DNA from 3 places in the Pseudarthrobacter sp. NPDC058119 genome. Region 3 is predicted to be linked to each of the others. Evidence: riboswitches for the same ligand, from Rfam matches in the RefSeq annotation. Region 3 holds a riboswitch; each other region holds the start of a gene.

Region 1 (4,270 bases), on a different contig from region 3:
CACTGGACGAACCCGGAGCAGTCCCAGCCGGTGACCGGGCTGGTGCCGCCCCATACGTAGGAGTGGCCGATGCCGGTGTAGGCGATGGCTGCAATGCCAGAGGTTGCGGCGGACACAGTCTCGGCAACCTTGGCGGTGGGAGCGGAGTCCTGGCCGGCGGTGGCGGCGCGGTCGGCCGGTGCCGTGGACTGGGGACGCACGGTTTCCACCTTCGGAGCGGCGGTGGTCTTGACGACCGGGCGCTCAAAGGAAACCGTGGCCGTAGGGGCAGCGGTGACGGCCAGGGCCGTCTGCGCCGAGCCGGACTCAGTGGATGCAGAGACGCCGGCGGTGGTGTCAGCTGCATTGGCGGGCAGGCCCATGCTCAGGATGAGGCCCGAAGCGGCTGCCACTACGGCAGCCTGGCGGCCTACGGTCCCGGCATTTGCACTCACGGCCTTGGACACGGCGTCCAAGGGGCTGGTGCGAACCGTTTGCGCACGGTGGCGCGCAGAATGATGGCGTGAAGACACGAAGGTAGCCTCTCCCAATGCCTGCGAGGTGAGCTGTCGGATTCGGATGGGAGTCACCCGGCCACACTGCTTCCTGGGAAGCTCGTGACTTAACCCCAAGGCCTTCTGGAGAGAAGGCCAAAATTGGTTCCCCCGCCCCTGCCAGACGATGAAATGCGAACGGACCTTGAGCGGTGGCAGAGTTAGGCAATCCACTCAAGAGCGTCAACTTCGGAAAAGTTGACGCGAGTTAGACGGTACAGCAGTTTTGTTTCAATGTCACATTCAGGTCACGGCAGGTCACTGCGATCTGAGAGTGGGCAATCATTCGGTTACAGCCAGCCCATCGGATCGACCACTTCACCGTTGACCTGCACTTCGAAGTGCAGGTGGCAGCCGGTGGAAGCACCCGTAGTGCCGCTGAGGGCCACTACTTCTCCGCGGGAGACTGTCTGGCCCACCTTGACGTTGAAGGACGACAGGTGGTTGTAGGTGGTTTCCAGCCCGTTGCCGTGATCGATGACCACCCGGTTTCCGCCGCCGAACTGGTGCCAGCCTGCGAAAGTAACGGTGCCGGTCGCAGCAGCAAGGACGGACGTCCCGCATTGCGCCACGAAGTCCTGGCCGCGGTGGAAGTCGCCGGAGCCGCCGGTAATCGGGCTCACCCTGTATCCGAACGGCGAGGCAGTGGTGAGGGAGGCAAGTGGCGCTGCCAGGGTGCCGGCCGACGCGGCCCGCGTGACCGAGCCGGCGGACTGGGCGCTCAGCAGCTGCTTGAGCTTCCCGTCCGGATCCGCCTGGGTCACCACAGCCGAGCGGCTGAAGTCGATCTGGGCCCCCACATCGGCGGAAATCTGCGGCTGCGGGCTGACGGAGGAAGCCGCCAGGGGCGCGTTGCCGGAAGCGTCAGTGGCCATGACCGGGCTGGTGGCGGGTACTGTGACCGTCAACACCAGGCCGGTGGCGGCCAGGGCGATTCCGGCCTTCTGGCCAATCCCGCTGGCGGCGGCGAATTCGGTTACCTGCCGCAGGGGCCCCCGGCGGCGGCGCGCGTCGCGATGCAGATCGCGGGGGCGCTCCGCTGCTACATCTTCGACAACCCGGGGCGCCGAAGGGGGGCTGGCTGCGCGGCGGCGCCCCCTGGAGGTCTGCATGGTCAAGAAGGGTTCCTCTCTGGAAAAGCCTGCGGAGTTAGCTGTCGGATTCGGGTCAGAGAGATCAAAGACCCGGCCCGTCATGGCAAGCTTCTGCGCAGGGGTATTCCCGGAAGAATCCTTCACTGGAGAGGCTTGCTGCTGACGGACTTCACCCCAAGGCAGTCCCCCGCTGCCGATTGTGGTTCCCCCGCCTCTGCCAGTAACGACTCGTGCACCCGATCCGCTGGCAGAGCTCGGCTCCGGATCGGGTAACGCTTAAGTATCAACGATTGGTTCCACTATAGGGCCTTAAGACCCTAGGTAACAATTCCGTTATCTTTGCGTGAAAGTGCCCCTTCGGGGTACAACCCCGGGGCTCAGGCCTGGGACACAGAGACGAAAACGTGTGCGGCAACCTCAGGCGGCAACTCCAGTGCGCCCTCAATCCCCGGGACCCGGACCGAGATGTAGTCACCCACGTGTTCCAGCGCCACGGCGGCGCCGGGCCGGATTCCGCCTTCGTCCAGTTGCGCCAGCAACTCCGGCTCCACCTGGATCGGTTCGGCCAGCCGGCTGATGGTGACAACTGAGGCCGGCGCATAGCCCTTCATGGCCTCGACCAGGCTGATGGCCCCGTCGGCGCCAGCGGTGGCGGCCTGTCCACCCAGGGCGGCGAGGCCGGGGATGGGGTTGCCGTAGGGCGATTCGGTGGGGTGGTCCAGCATCTCGTAGATGCGCCGCTCAACCCGCTCGCTCATGACATGCTCCCAGCGGCAGGCTTCGTCGTGCACGTAGGCCCAATCCAGGCCGATCACGTCGGCCAGCAGGCGTTCGGCCAGCCGGTGCTTGCGCATGACCTCGGTGGCCCGCTTGCGGCCGGTGTCCGTGAGTTCCAGGTGCCGGTCGCCGGAGACGACCACGAGCCCGTCGCGCTCCATCCTGCCGATGGTCTGGGACACGGTGGGGCCGGAGTGGCGCAGGCGTTCGGCGATACGGGCCCGGAGGGCAACGATGTTTTCTTCCTCAAGCTCCAGGATGGTCCTGAGGTACATCTCCGTAGTGTCGATCAGATCCGTCATCCAGCTCAGCTCCTCGAGCGCAGTACCTTGCGTTGTCCCACCGTATCGCCTCTTCCCGCGAGGTAGTTCGGGGGAAAGCTTAGCCTATTTTGAGTTTGTCCGAATAGCTGCGCTTCGTGCGGCACCGCCCGGGCAGCCCGTCTCAACGTTTGGACTTTGGGGCTGCCGGCTCCCGCCGCCCCTGCCATTCAGGCAGAATGGTGAAGGCCCGCTGCGCAGCCATCGCCTGCTGCCGGCCGGGCCATGACCCGCCCGTCCGGACCAAAAATTTCGTCCCCGCCGAATTGGAGCACCTGTGAGCGACACCAGCATCACGATCCCCGCCGACCTCCTGCCGAAGGATGGGCGGTTCGGCGCCGGCCCGTCAAAGGTGCGCCAGGAACAGATCGATGCACTGGCAGCAGCGTCCAAGACCATCCTCGGCACCTCGCACCGCCAGGCGCCGGTCAAGAACCTGGTGGGGTCCGTCCGCGAAGGGCTGAGCCAGTTCTTCCGCGCCCCGGAGGGCTATGAAGTGGTTCTCGGTGTGGGCGGCTCCACCGCTTTCTGGGATGTGGCAGCTTTCGGCCTGGTGGAGAAGAAGGCCCAGCACCTTTCCTTCGGCGAGTTCGGGTCCAAGTTTGCCGCGGCCACCAACAAGGCACCGTTCCTGGAGGCTTCCTCGATCATCAAGTCCGAGCCGGGCACCCGGCCGGCTGCCCAGGCCGAGGCCGGCGTTGATGTCTATGCCTGGCCCCAGAATGAGACCTCCACCGGTGTGGCCGCCCCCGTCACGCGCGTTTCCGGAGCCGACGAGGGATCGCTGGTCCTGGTGGACGCCACCTCCGCGGCCGGCGGCCTGGACGTGGACGTTGCCCAGAGCGATGTCTACTACTTCGCGCCCCAGAAGAACTTCGCCTCCGACGGCGGCCTCTGGCTTGCCCTGTTCTCCCCTGCCGCTGTTGAGCGCGCCGCGCGGATCAAGGAAAGCGGCCGCTGGATCCCGGACTTCCTGGACCTTCAGACCGCCATCGACAATTCCCGCCTGAACCAGACGTACAACACGCCGTCGCTGTCCACGCTGGTCACGCTGGACGCCCAGGTCCAGTGGCTGAACTCCAGCGGCGGCCTGGATTTCGCCGCCGCGCGCACCGCCGACTCCGCCGGGCGCATCTACAGCTGGGCAGAGGCCTCTGATTTCGCCACCCCGTTCGTGGCCAAGGCGGAGGAACGCTCCAACGTCATCGCCACCATCGACTTCGACGAATCGGTTGATGCCGCGGCCGTGGCCAAGGTCCTGCGCGCCAACGGCATCGTGGATACTGAGCCCTACCGGAAGCTGGGCCGCAACCAGCTCCGGATCGCCACCTTCGTGGCCATCGAGCCGAGCGATGTCTCGGCCCTGCTGTCCAGCATCGACTACGTGGTGGGCGAGCTGCGGAAGTAGGCACGGAAAACAGCTGGAACATACGACGGCGCCGCCTGGGTTCACCCCGGACGGCGCCGTTTTTCGTTGTCCCCGGCGAGGGGGTGGCCGGTTTCCCGGCGGAGGTGCGGTCAGGCTTCCGCCTGTGTCCCGGCGTCG
Region 2 (4,270 bases), on a different contig from region 3:
CCTGAAGCGGCTGGCAGACCATGCCATCAGCAGGCACTACCCGCAGGCGGCCGATGCCGCGAACCCTTACCTTGCGCTGTTCGCTGCGGTCGTCACCGCCCAGGCAGAGCTCGTCGCCCGGTGGATGCTCGTCGGCTTCGTGCACGGGGTCATGAACACGGACAACATGACCATTTCGGGGGAGACCATCGATTACGGGCCCTGCGCGTTCATGGACGCCTTCAACCCGGCCGCCGTCTACAGTTCCATCGACGTCGGCGGACGCTATGCCTACGCCAACCAGCCGGTCCTGGCCGAATGGAACCTGGCCCGGCTCGCCGAGGCCATGCTGCCGCTGATTGACCAGGACCAGGAAAAAGCCGTGGCCCCGGCAGTGGAGGTCCTGGGTGGTTTCCGCGGCCGGTACAGCACTGCGTGGACCCGCGGGATGACGGCCAAGCTGGGCCTGGACAGCGCCAATGAAAGCCGCGCCGGGACGCTGGTGGATGATGTCCTGGACATCCTGAAGGACGGACCCGTGGACTACACCCTGTTCTTCCGCAACCTGGGTAAAGCCGCGCGGGGGGACCACCGCGCCGTGCGCGGCATGGTCCTTGACCTTGCCGCCCTCGATGCCTGGCTGGTGCGGTGGCAGGAACTTGAACCGGACGCCGGCCTGATGGACAGCGTCAACCCGGCCTACATTCCCAGGAACCACCTGGTGGAGGAGGCGTTGGCCGCCGCCACGGGCGGAAACCTGGCACCCTTGCAGCTGCTGCTCGAGGCAGTCAGCGACCCCTTCACCGAACGGCCCGGCCTGGAACGCTACGCGGAAGGCGCCCCTGAAGACTTCGGCGCGTACATGACCTTCTGCGGGACCTGACGGCCGCGGATGCGGAGGGCGGATGCGCCAGGAGGGCGGCAGCCGGTGTACCGGCTGCCGCCCTCCTGATTTAAAGCCTGCGCGGTTGCGCGCCTGCGGTTGCGCGAAGACTAGGCCACGCGCACAGCGGAGTAACCGCCGAGCCAGCTGATGGAGTGCACCTGGGTGTCGTAGCCGTTGACGCCGCCGCTGACCACCTGGCCGTTGCCTGCGTAAACACCCACGTGGCCGGAGGTGATGATCAGGTCACCGGGGGCGGGAGAGCCTACCACCGTGCCGTACTGGAAGAACTGGGTGGGGGCCAGGTCGCCCACGGACTTGCCAACGGAGCGCAGTGCCTTTTCAACCATGGCAGTGCAGTCCTGCTGGACGCCCAGCTGGCTGTAGGCCGAGGCGAGGATCGCTGCGCCGGTGCCGCTGCCGGTAGTGGACGCCACGGGCGTGGCGGAGGCGTAGGACATGTTCATGCCGGTGTTGGCCGGTGCGGTGGCGGCTGCCGCCTGCACGGGTGCTGCAACCGGGGCCGGTGCCGGTGCCGCGGTGTAGCCGGCGCCGGGAATCTGGATCTGGTCGCCCGGGTAAATGACCGAGGACAGGCCCAGACCGTTGGCGGACAGGACGTCATTGAGGCTGACGCCGTACGCTGCGGCGATGGCGCCGAGGGTATCGCCGGACACCACGGTGTGGACGTTCCCTGCTGCCGCGGCAGGGGCTGCTGCCGGGGCGGCCGGTGCTGAAGCGGTGGCCTGCACGCTGGTCTGCTCAGTGGTGTCCGGGGCGGTTACGCCAGCATGGGCCGGGGCGCCGACGCCGAACGCAATGCCGGACGCTGCTGCCACGGCCAGCGCCGGGCGGCCCAGTGAGCGGGCCTGCGACCTGGCTGTTACAGCGAGGCCCTCGAGCACAATGGAGCGGGCCGGAGTCGCGCGGTGACGGGCTGAAATGGAATTTTTTGACACGGTTGATCGCCTCTCCCATGCCTGCGGGGTGAGCTGTCGGGTTCGGGCTGGAGATACCCGGCCGGAAGCGGACCCGCAATGGAGGGCGGCGCTGGCGACTTAACCCCTAGGCCACATGTGGCCGTGGAAACTTGGTTCCCCCGTCCCTGCCAACTGGAGCGGTTGGATCCCATGGTCAGCGGCAGGGCTCGGCATACTGACGGGAATGTCCCGTCTGGGAGGGACACCTGACGACCCTAACCCACGCGCACGCCAATTGTCACATTTAGGTAACATACGAGGCTGCCCTCTCGAATTGCGCAAACGTGTGGACAATAAGCTTGCTTCCGGGGTGACCTCGGCTGATGCCCGGGCTCCCTGCTGACGGTAACAATCTGGAAACGGGTTCCTGTATGACCTTCGAATCCGGCGGTAAGCTTCGGGACTATGCCCCTGTTCGTAACCAGCCCCAGGTTTCCTTTGCTCGGGGGCCTGGCGGCTGTTGCCCTGGCCGCCACCGCTGTCCTGGCGGCCGCCGCCGACGACCCGCCTCCGCCCGGCGGGTACCCCTCCTGGGCAGACGTGCAGGCAGCCCAGTCCTCGGAAGCGTCGAAGGCGGCGGAGATCGCCACCATCAACGGGCTGCTGTCTGGCCTCCAGGCGGAGTCGGAGGCGGCTGGGGACGCGGCTGTCCGCTCGGCCGCGGAGTACGCTGCCGCCGACGCCGGGCTGCAGGCTGCTGCTGCCCGCCTGGAAACCCTTTCCGGCCGGACCGCCCACGCCAACGCGGAGTTGGCACAGTACCGGAAAGCCCTTGGCGCCCTGGCGGTCGAGTCCTACAAGACCGGGGGAACCAACGCAGGGTTCTTCGTGGCCCTGGATGCCCTTGGAACCAACAGCGTCCAGGGACTGAACCTGGTAAAGCTCGTGGGGGACAAGACTGCGGCCCTGGTTGCCAAGGCATCGGCTGCGGAAAAGGCAGCCGCAGCCCTTGCCGACCAGGAGAAGGTTGCCAGGAGCGAGCGGGAGCGGCTTTCCGAGGAGGCGAAGGCCACGTTGGACTCGGCCCGCGCGGCCCAGGATGCGCTGGCCCGGCAGGTTGCGGAGGAACAGCGCCACGGCGGCGAGCTGACCGCCCAGCTCGCGGCCCTGAAAGGCACGACGGCGGCCCTTGAGAATGAGTACCGCCAGGGCCAGGCAGCCCAGGCTGCCTACGAGGCGGCCCAGGCGGCCAAGCGCGCCGCCGCGGAGGAGCAGGCCCGGCGGCAGGCGGAGGCCGCGGCCCAGGCAGCTGCCGCGGTGGCGCAGCAGCCGAAGGCACCGGCGCCCGCGGCGAACCCGGTCCCGGCAGGTCCTGTCCAGCCCGGCAGTGTCCAGCCCGGCGGTGTCCAACCCGTTCCCGCTCCGCCTCCCGTCGCCGATCCCGGGCCGGCCGCCACGGAGGCGCCGGCCCCGCCGGGTCCGCCTGCCGTCGTCGTTCCTTCCGTTCCCGGCGGTGCGGTGAACGATCCCGGCGGAGCCAAAAGCTACGCATCCGGTCGCTTGGGCGCCTTCGGGTGGGGCCAGGACCAGTTCCTGTGCCTGGCCCAGCTGTGGACCAAGGAGTCCAGCTGGCTGACCACAGCCACCAACGCCTACTCCGGTGCCTATGGAATAGCCCAGGCGCTGCCGCCGGGCAAATACGCCAGTGCCGGCAGCGACTGGCTCACCAGCTACCGCACTCAGGTCGACTGGGGCCTCGGCTACATCAGGGACCGCTACGGGTCCCCGTGCGCGGCGTGGAACCACTCTGTAGCCCTGAACTGGTACTGATTGACGCGCTAGGCTGTCCCCATGCCTGATTTCGAACGGTTCCGCGCGCTGCTCGAGGAGGAGCGGGCCCGGCGCGTGGCCCTGTTGCCGGCGCTGCGGGCGGATATCGAGGCCGCAAATTCGGCGCGCCAGGGCTCAAATGTGGATGACGAGCACGATCCCGAGGGTGCCACCATCGCCTTTGAACTCTCGCAGGCTTCAGCGCTCCTGAAACAAAGCTCAGCCGGCCTTGAGCACATCGAAGCGGCGCTGGCCCGGCTGGCCGCGGGAACCTACGGAACCTGCGCGGTGTGCGGGGAACCCATTGCCGAGGGGCGCCTGGAGGCCAGGCCATGGACTCCGTTCTGCATCCTGCACGCCTCGGCCGGCCGCGGGCGATGACGGAGGCCGCGGAGGTTGTGTCGGCGGCGGCCGATTTCGTCGACCGGACGCTGCAGAATGAGGGCTCCTGGTATCGCGCCGACGACGTCGGGAACCGGCTGGGCGGGCAGCTGGCCTCCTACGGGTCGTCGGTGGGGGCCGTCCGCGGGACTGTCCGTGACGCGCTGCGGAAATTCAAGGACCTGGACCACGACGGCACGGTGCTGCTGGCCTCGGCCCTGTGGGGGCAGCCGCGGCCCGGTTCGCGGCCGGTGTTCGAGCGACGCCTGGCCGCCGT
Region 3 (4,270 bases):
ACGCCCGGCCGAACCCCGCCCGGCCGAACCCCGCGCGTTCGAAGCCCGGGCCGCCAAGACCCGGGCTGCGGGGGACGGCGGAACAAAGTCCGTCGGACGTCCGCGGGATCCCCTGGCACTCCGCCGGCATCTGGAACTGGCGGCGGTACTGGCAGGAACGGCCGTGTTGTACCTGTGGAACCTCGGCGCCTCCGGCTGGGCCAACGCGTTCTATTCGGCCGCGGCCCAGGCGGGATCGCAGGACTGGACCGCCTGGTTCTTCGGTTCCTCGGACGCCGCCAACTCCATCACGGTGGACAAGCCGCCGGCATCTTTGTGGATCATGGGATTGTCTGTCCGGATCTTCGGACTGAACCCGTGGAGCATCCTGGTTCCGCAGGCGCTGATGGGGGTCGGGGCCGCCTGGCTGCTCCACCTTGCGGTGCGCCGGTCCACGGTGCAGGCCACCGGTGACGCCACGCTCGCCCACCGGGCAGGGTTGCTGGCGGCGGCCGTCCTTGCCCTCACGCCGGTTGCCACGCTGATGTTCCGGTTCAACAACCCTGACGCCCTGCTGGTGCTGCTCATGACTGCGGCCGCGTACGGGGTCCTCCGGGCAATCCAGCAGGACCGGCTGCGCTGGCTCCTGCTGGCCGGCGTGTTCCTGGGCTTCGGCTTCCTGGCCAAGCAGTTGCAGGTCCTGCTGGTGGTTCCCGGGTTTGCCCTGGCCTACCTGGTTGCCGGACCGGGCAGGCTGGGCCGGCGGTTCCTGCGGCTGGCCGCCGCAGGGGCAGCGATGGTGGTGTCCGCCGGCTGGTGGCTCGCGGCGGTGGAACTGACGCCTGCCGGCATGCGGCCGTATATTGGCGGGTCGCAGGACAACTCCATCCTGGAGCTCACCCTTGGCTACAACGGATTGGGCCGACTGACGGGCGACGAAACAGGCAGCGTGGGCGGCGCCAACGGGTGGGGCGTGCCCGGCCTGTTCCGGATGTTCAACAGCGAGTTCGGTGGCCAGATAGCGTGGCTGCTTCCCTCCGCCCTGATCCTTGCGGCAGGCCTGCTGTGGGTGGGCCGGCGGGCGCCGCGGACTGATCAGGTGCGTGCGTCCGTCGTGGCCTGGGGCTCGTGGGTGCTGGTGACGGGCCTGGTATTCAGCTTCATGGCCGGCATCATCCACCCCTATTACGCGGTGGCGCTGGCGCCGGGAATTGCGGCACTTACCGGCCTGGGCGCAGTCCTCCTGTGGCAGCACCGGCAGCAGCCGGCCGCTGCAATCCTGCTCGCGGCGGCCGTCGCAGCGGCAGCCCTGACCGCGTTTTCCCTGCTGGGCACCACATCGGCCTACGGTCCGTGGCTGCGCTGGCTGGTGCTGGCGGCGGGCCTGGCGGCGGCAGCCGGAGTGGGCCTCACCAGGTTCATGGGCCGCCACTCCCTGCAGCGGACGACGGCGGCGCTCGCCATTGCAGCGTCGCTCGCCGGGCCGTTGGCCTATTCCGTCTCCACGGCAGCGACGGCGCACAGCGGGGCAATCGTCAGCGCAGGACCCACGTCAGGGTTCGGTGCGGGGCCCGGCGGCGCGCCCGGCGGCACCGGGGTTAACCGGAACGGATTCGGCCCCAATGGCACGGGCACGGGGAACACAGCCCAAGGCACTCCGGGACAGGCCACTCGGGGACAGGGCACTCCGGGACAAACCTTCCGACAGCCAGGTACCCAAGGCGGCACGGGGTTCGCCGGGAACCGAGGCGGAGTCATGGGTGGGCTCCTGGGTGCCCCCACGCCGTCGGCGGACCTGGTCACCGCGCTCCAGGCCGGGGCATCGGGCTACACCTGGGCCGCCGCCGTGGTTGGTTCCAACAACGCCGCCGGCTACCAACTGGCAACCGAACTTCCGGTCATGGCGGTGGGCGGCTTCAACGGCACCGATCCCTCCCCCACGCTCGCGCAGTTCCAGGAGCTGGTGTCCCAGGGCAAGATCCATTTCTTCATCGCGGGCGGGACCATGCGCTCCACCAGCGGCTCGGATGCAGCAACCCAGATTGCTGAGTGGGTGGCAGCCAATTTCCAGTCGCAGAGCATAGGTGGCACCACGGTGTACGCCCTGGCAGGCCAGTAGCGATGCGGTCCGGCCCGAACCGAAGGGCTTACGGGCCGGACCGCCTCAATCCTCTTTGCCACGGCGGCAAACCGACGCGCTGGATCCGTGACTTCCGTTACCTAAATGTGACTTCCTCTTAATCTTCGTGTACCGTCGATTGGGTGCGGTCCCCGTTCGGGCCGCATATCCCGGGTTGACGCCAAGCTCTGCCGCTTCCCCGGATTCCGATTGAGCAACGGCAGAGGCGGGGGACCCACCGTCCCGGGCAATGACTGCCCTTGGGGTTAAGCCAGCACGTGATTTCTTTCCGTGTGGCCGGATGCCCTCATCCGAACCCGACAGCTAACTCCGCAGGTGTGAGAGGCGATCAATCATGTCCAAAAACACGGCAGAAGCACGCCTGCATGCCAAGGCTAAACACAAAGCCAAGCAGCAGGCCAAGAAGACCACCTGGGGCCAGCGCGCCGCCGTCCTTGCGGCATCGTGCGCGGTGCTGGTGGGGGTAGGCGCGGCCGGACAGGCCACCAGCAACATGACCCCGGCGTCTTCCACCCAGTCAAACACGGCAGCAGCCGACGCCCAAATGAGCATCGAGAAGAGCGAAATCCGCTCCAACCCGGTGGAGAGCCCCGCTCCCGCAGCCATCAGCGTCGCCCCGCAGGCGGCTGAACCGGCTCCGGCAGCAGCTCCTGCGGCTCCCGCACCGGCAGCCCCGGCACCTGCCCCCGCACCCGCACCCGCACCCGCACCCGAGCCTGCACCCGCCGTCGCGGTGAACGATCCCGCCGGCGCCCAGGCCTACGCGGCCGGCCAGTTGGCCACCTTCGGCTGGGGACCGGACCAAATGCAGTGCCTGCAGACCCTGTGGACCAAGGAATCCGACTGGACCACCACGGCTACCAACCCCAGCAGCGGGGCGTACGGAATCGTCCAGTCCCTCCCGGCCGAGAAGATGGCCAGCTCGGGCGCGGACTACCTCACCAACTACCGCACCCAGATCAACTGGGGCCTGGACTACATCAAGAAGAGCTACCAGTCCCCCTGCGGCGCGCTGAACTTCCACCTGGCGCACAACTGGTACTAGGCACCACTCCCCTGCCGCAACGCGGCGAAGCGGCGCTTCCAGCTGAGGCTTTCCGGTATTAACGGACGCCCGACGACGCGTCCCGGCTCCCCGCCGTCGTACGCCTTGGGCGTGGGCCCGGCAGGGAACACCGCAAACCGCTGCGGGCCGCATCCACAGGGATGCGGCCCGCAGCGGTTTAAGGTGCAGGGCTTTGTGCAGAGCTGCCATGCGCAGAGTTGCCCAGTGCAGAGTTCCCTTGTGCCGCGTTGCCTTGGCCGGCGCCGCCTTGTGCAGCAGAGCTTTCGGCAGCGACTGCCCCGGCGTTCCGCCACGGGATGTACTGCACTGACCACTTGTTGCCGTCCGGATCGGCGAAGTACACGAAATGGCCCCAGTCCTGGACGTCCACGTCACTGACATCCACGCCGTTGGTTTTCAGGAAGTCATGCGCCGCGGTGATATCGCTGACCACCAGTTGCAGGTTTGACCCGCTGCCGGGAGGTGCGTCGGTCAGACCCTCGCCGATGCAGATGGAGCAGGCTGAACCGGGCGGCGTCAGCTGCACGAAACGGATGTCGTCCGAAGGCCGCTCGTCGTAGTCGGCGTTGAAGCCCACCTTGTTGACGTAGAAATCCTTGGCGCGGTCAACGTCGGAGACAGGGACAAAGGCAAGTTCGAGTTTCCAGTCCATCCGCACAGGCTAGCGGCGGGAACCGGTGCGGGAAAGGGGAGGCTACCCGGCGATGCCGTAGAGGCGGTCCCCGGCGTCGCCCAGCCCCGGAACGATGTAGGACTTCTCGTTGAGCTTCTCGTCGATGGAGGCCAGGACGATGTGCACGTTTGCATCGCCCAGTTCCTCCTCCAGCTTGGCCAGGCCCTCGGGAGCCGCCAGCAGGCAGATGCAGGTGACGTCGGACGCGCCCCGCTTGAACAGGAACTTGATGGCCTCGCGCAGCGTACCGCCGGTGGCCAGCATCGGGTCCAGGACGAACACCTGCCGGCCGGTCAGGTCCTCGGGGAGGCGCTCGGCGTAGGTGATGATGTCCAGTGTTTCCTCATCCCGGGCCATGCCCAGGAAACCCACCTCGGCGGTGGGGACCAGTTTGGTCATGCCTTCCAGCATG

What was found. Region 3 has a riboswitch for cyclic di-AMP ahead of ACFVTD_RS13030 (hypothetical protein). Riboswitches for the same ligand answer to the same signal wherever they lie in the genome.
Region 1: it holds a riboswitch for cyclic di-AMP, as region 3 does, so the genes downstream of both, ACFVTD_RS19995 (M23 family metallopeptidase) here and ACFVTD_RS13030 (hypothetical protein) in region 3, are expected to answer to the same signal.
Region 2: it holds a riboswitch for cyclic di-AMP, as region 3 does, so the genes downstream of both, ACFVTD_RS17120 (LysM peptidoglycan-binding domain-containing protein) here and ACFVTD_RS13030 (hypothetical protein) in region 3, are expected to answer to the same signal.

Annotation. Positions count from the first base shown of each region.
Region 1 is NZ_JBHVTN010000012.1:17,570-21,839, reverse strand. It holds gene ACFVTD_RS20000 (C40 family peptidase) at 1-446, opposite strand, end outside; cyclic di-AMP (ydaO/yuaA leader) riboswitch at 517-711, opposite strand; gene ACFVTD_RS19995 (M23 family metallopeptidase) at 824-1,645, opposite strand; cyclic di-AMP (ydaO/yuaA leader) riboswitch at 1,656-1,897, opposite strand; gene ACFVTD_RS19990 (metal-dependent transcriptional regulator) at 2,005-2,706, opposite strand; gene serC (phosphoserine transaminase) at 3,002-4,132, shown strand; gene ACFVTD_RS19980 (DUF3027 domain-containing protein) at 4,243-4,270, opposite strand, start outside.
Region 2 is NZ_JBHVTN010000008.1:143,103-147,372, forward strand. It holds gene ACFVTD_RS17115 (YdiU family protein) at 1-862, shown strand, start outside; gene ACFVTD_RS17120 (LysM peptidoglycan-binding domain-containing protein) at 973-1,821, opposite strand; cyclic di-AMP (ydaO/yuaA leader) riboswitch at 1,825-2,025, opposite strand; gene ACFVTD_RS17125 (lytic transglycosylase domain-containing protein) at 2,248-3,612, shown strand; gene ACFVTD_RS17130 (TraR/DksA family transcriptional regulator) at 3,634-3,993, shown strand; gene ACFVTD_RS17135 (DNA alkylation repair protein) at 3,990-4,270, shown strand, end outside.
Region 3 is NZ_JBHVTN010000005.1:264,064-268,333, reverse strand. It holds gene ACFVTD_RS13035 (ArnT family glycosyltransferase) at 1-2,098, shown strand, start outside; cyclic di-AMP (ydaO/yuaA leader) riboswitch at 2,286-2,448, shown strand; gene ACFVTD_RS13030 (hypothetical protein) at 2,454-3,164, shown strand; partial or broken gene ACFVTD_RS13025 (glyoxalase superfamily protein) at 3,463-3,837, opposite strand; gene upp (uracil phosphoribosyltransferase) at 3,880-4,270, opposite strand, start outside.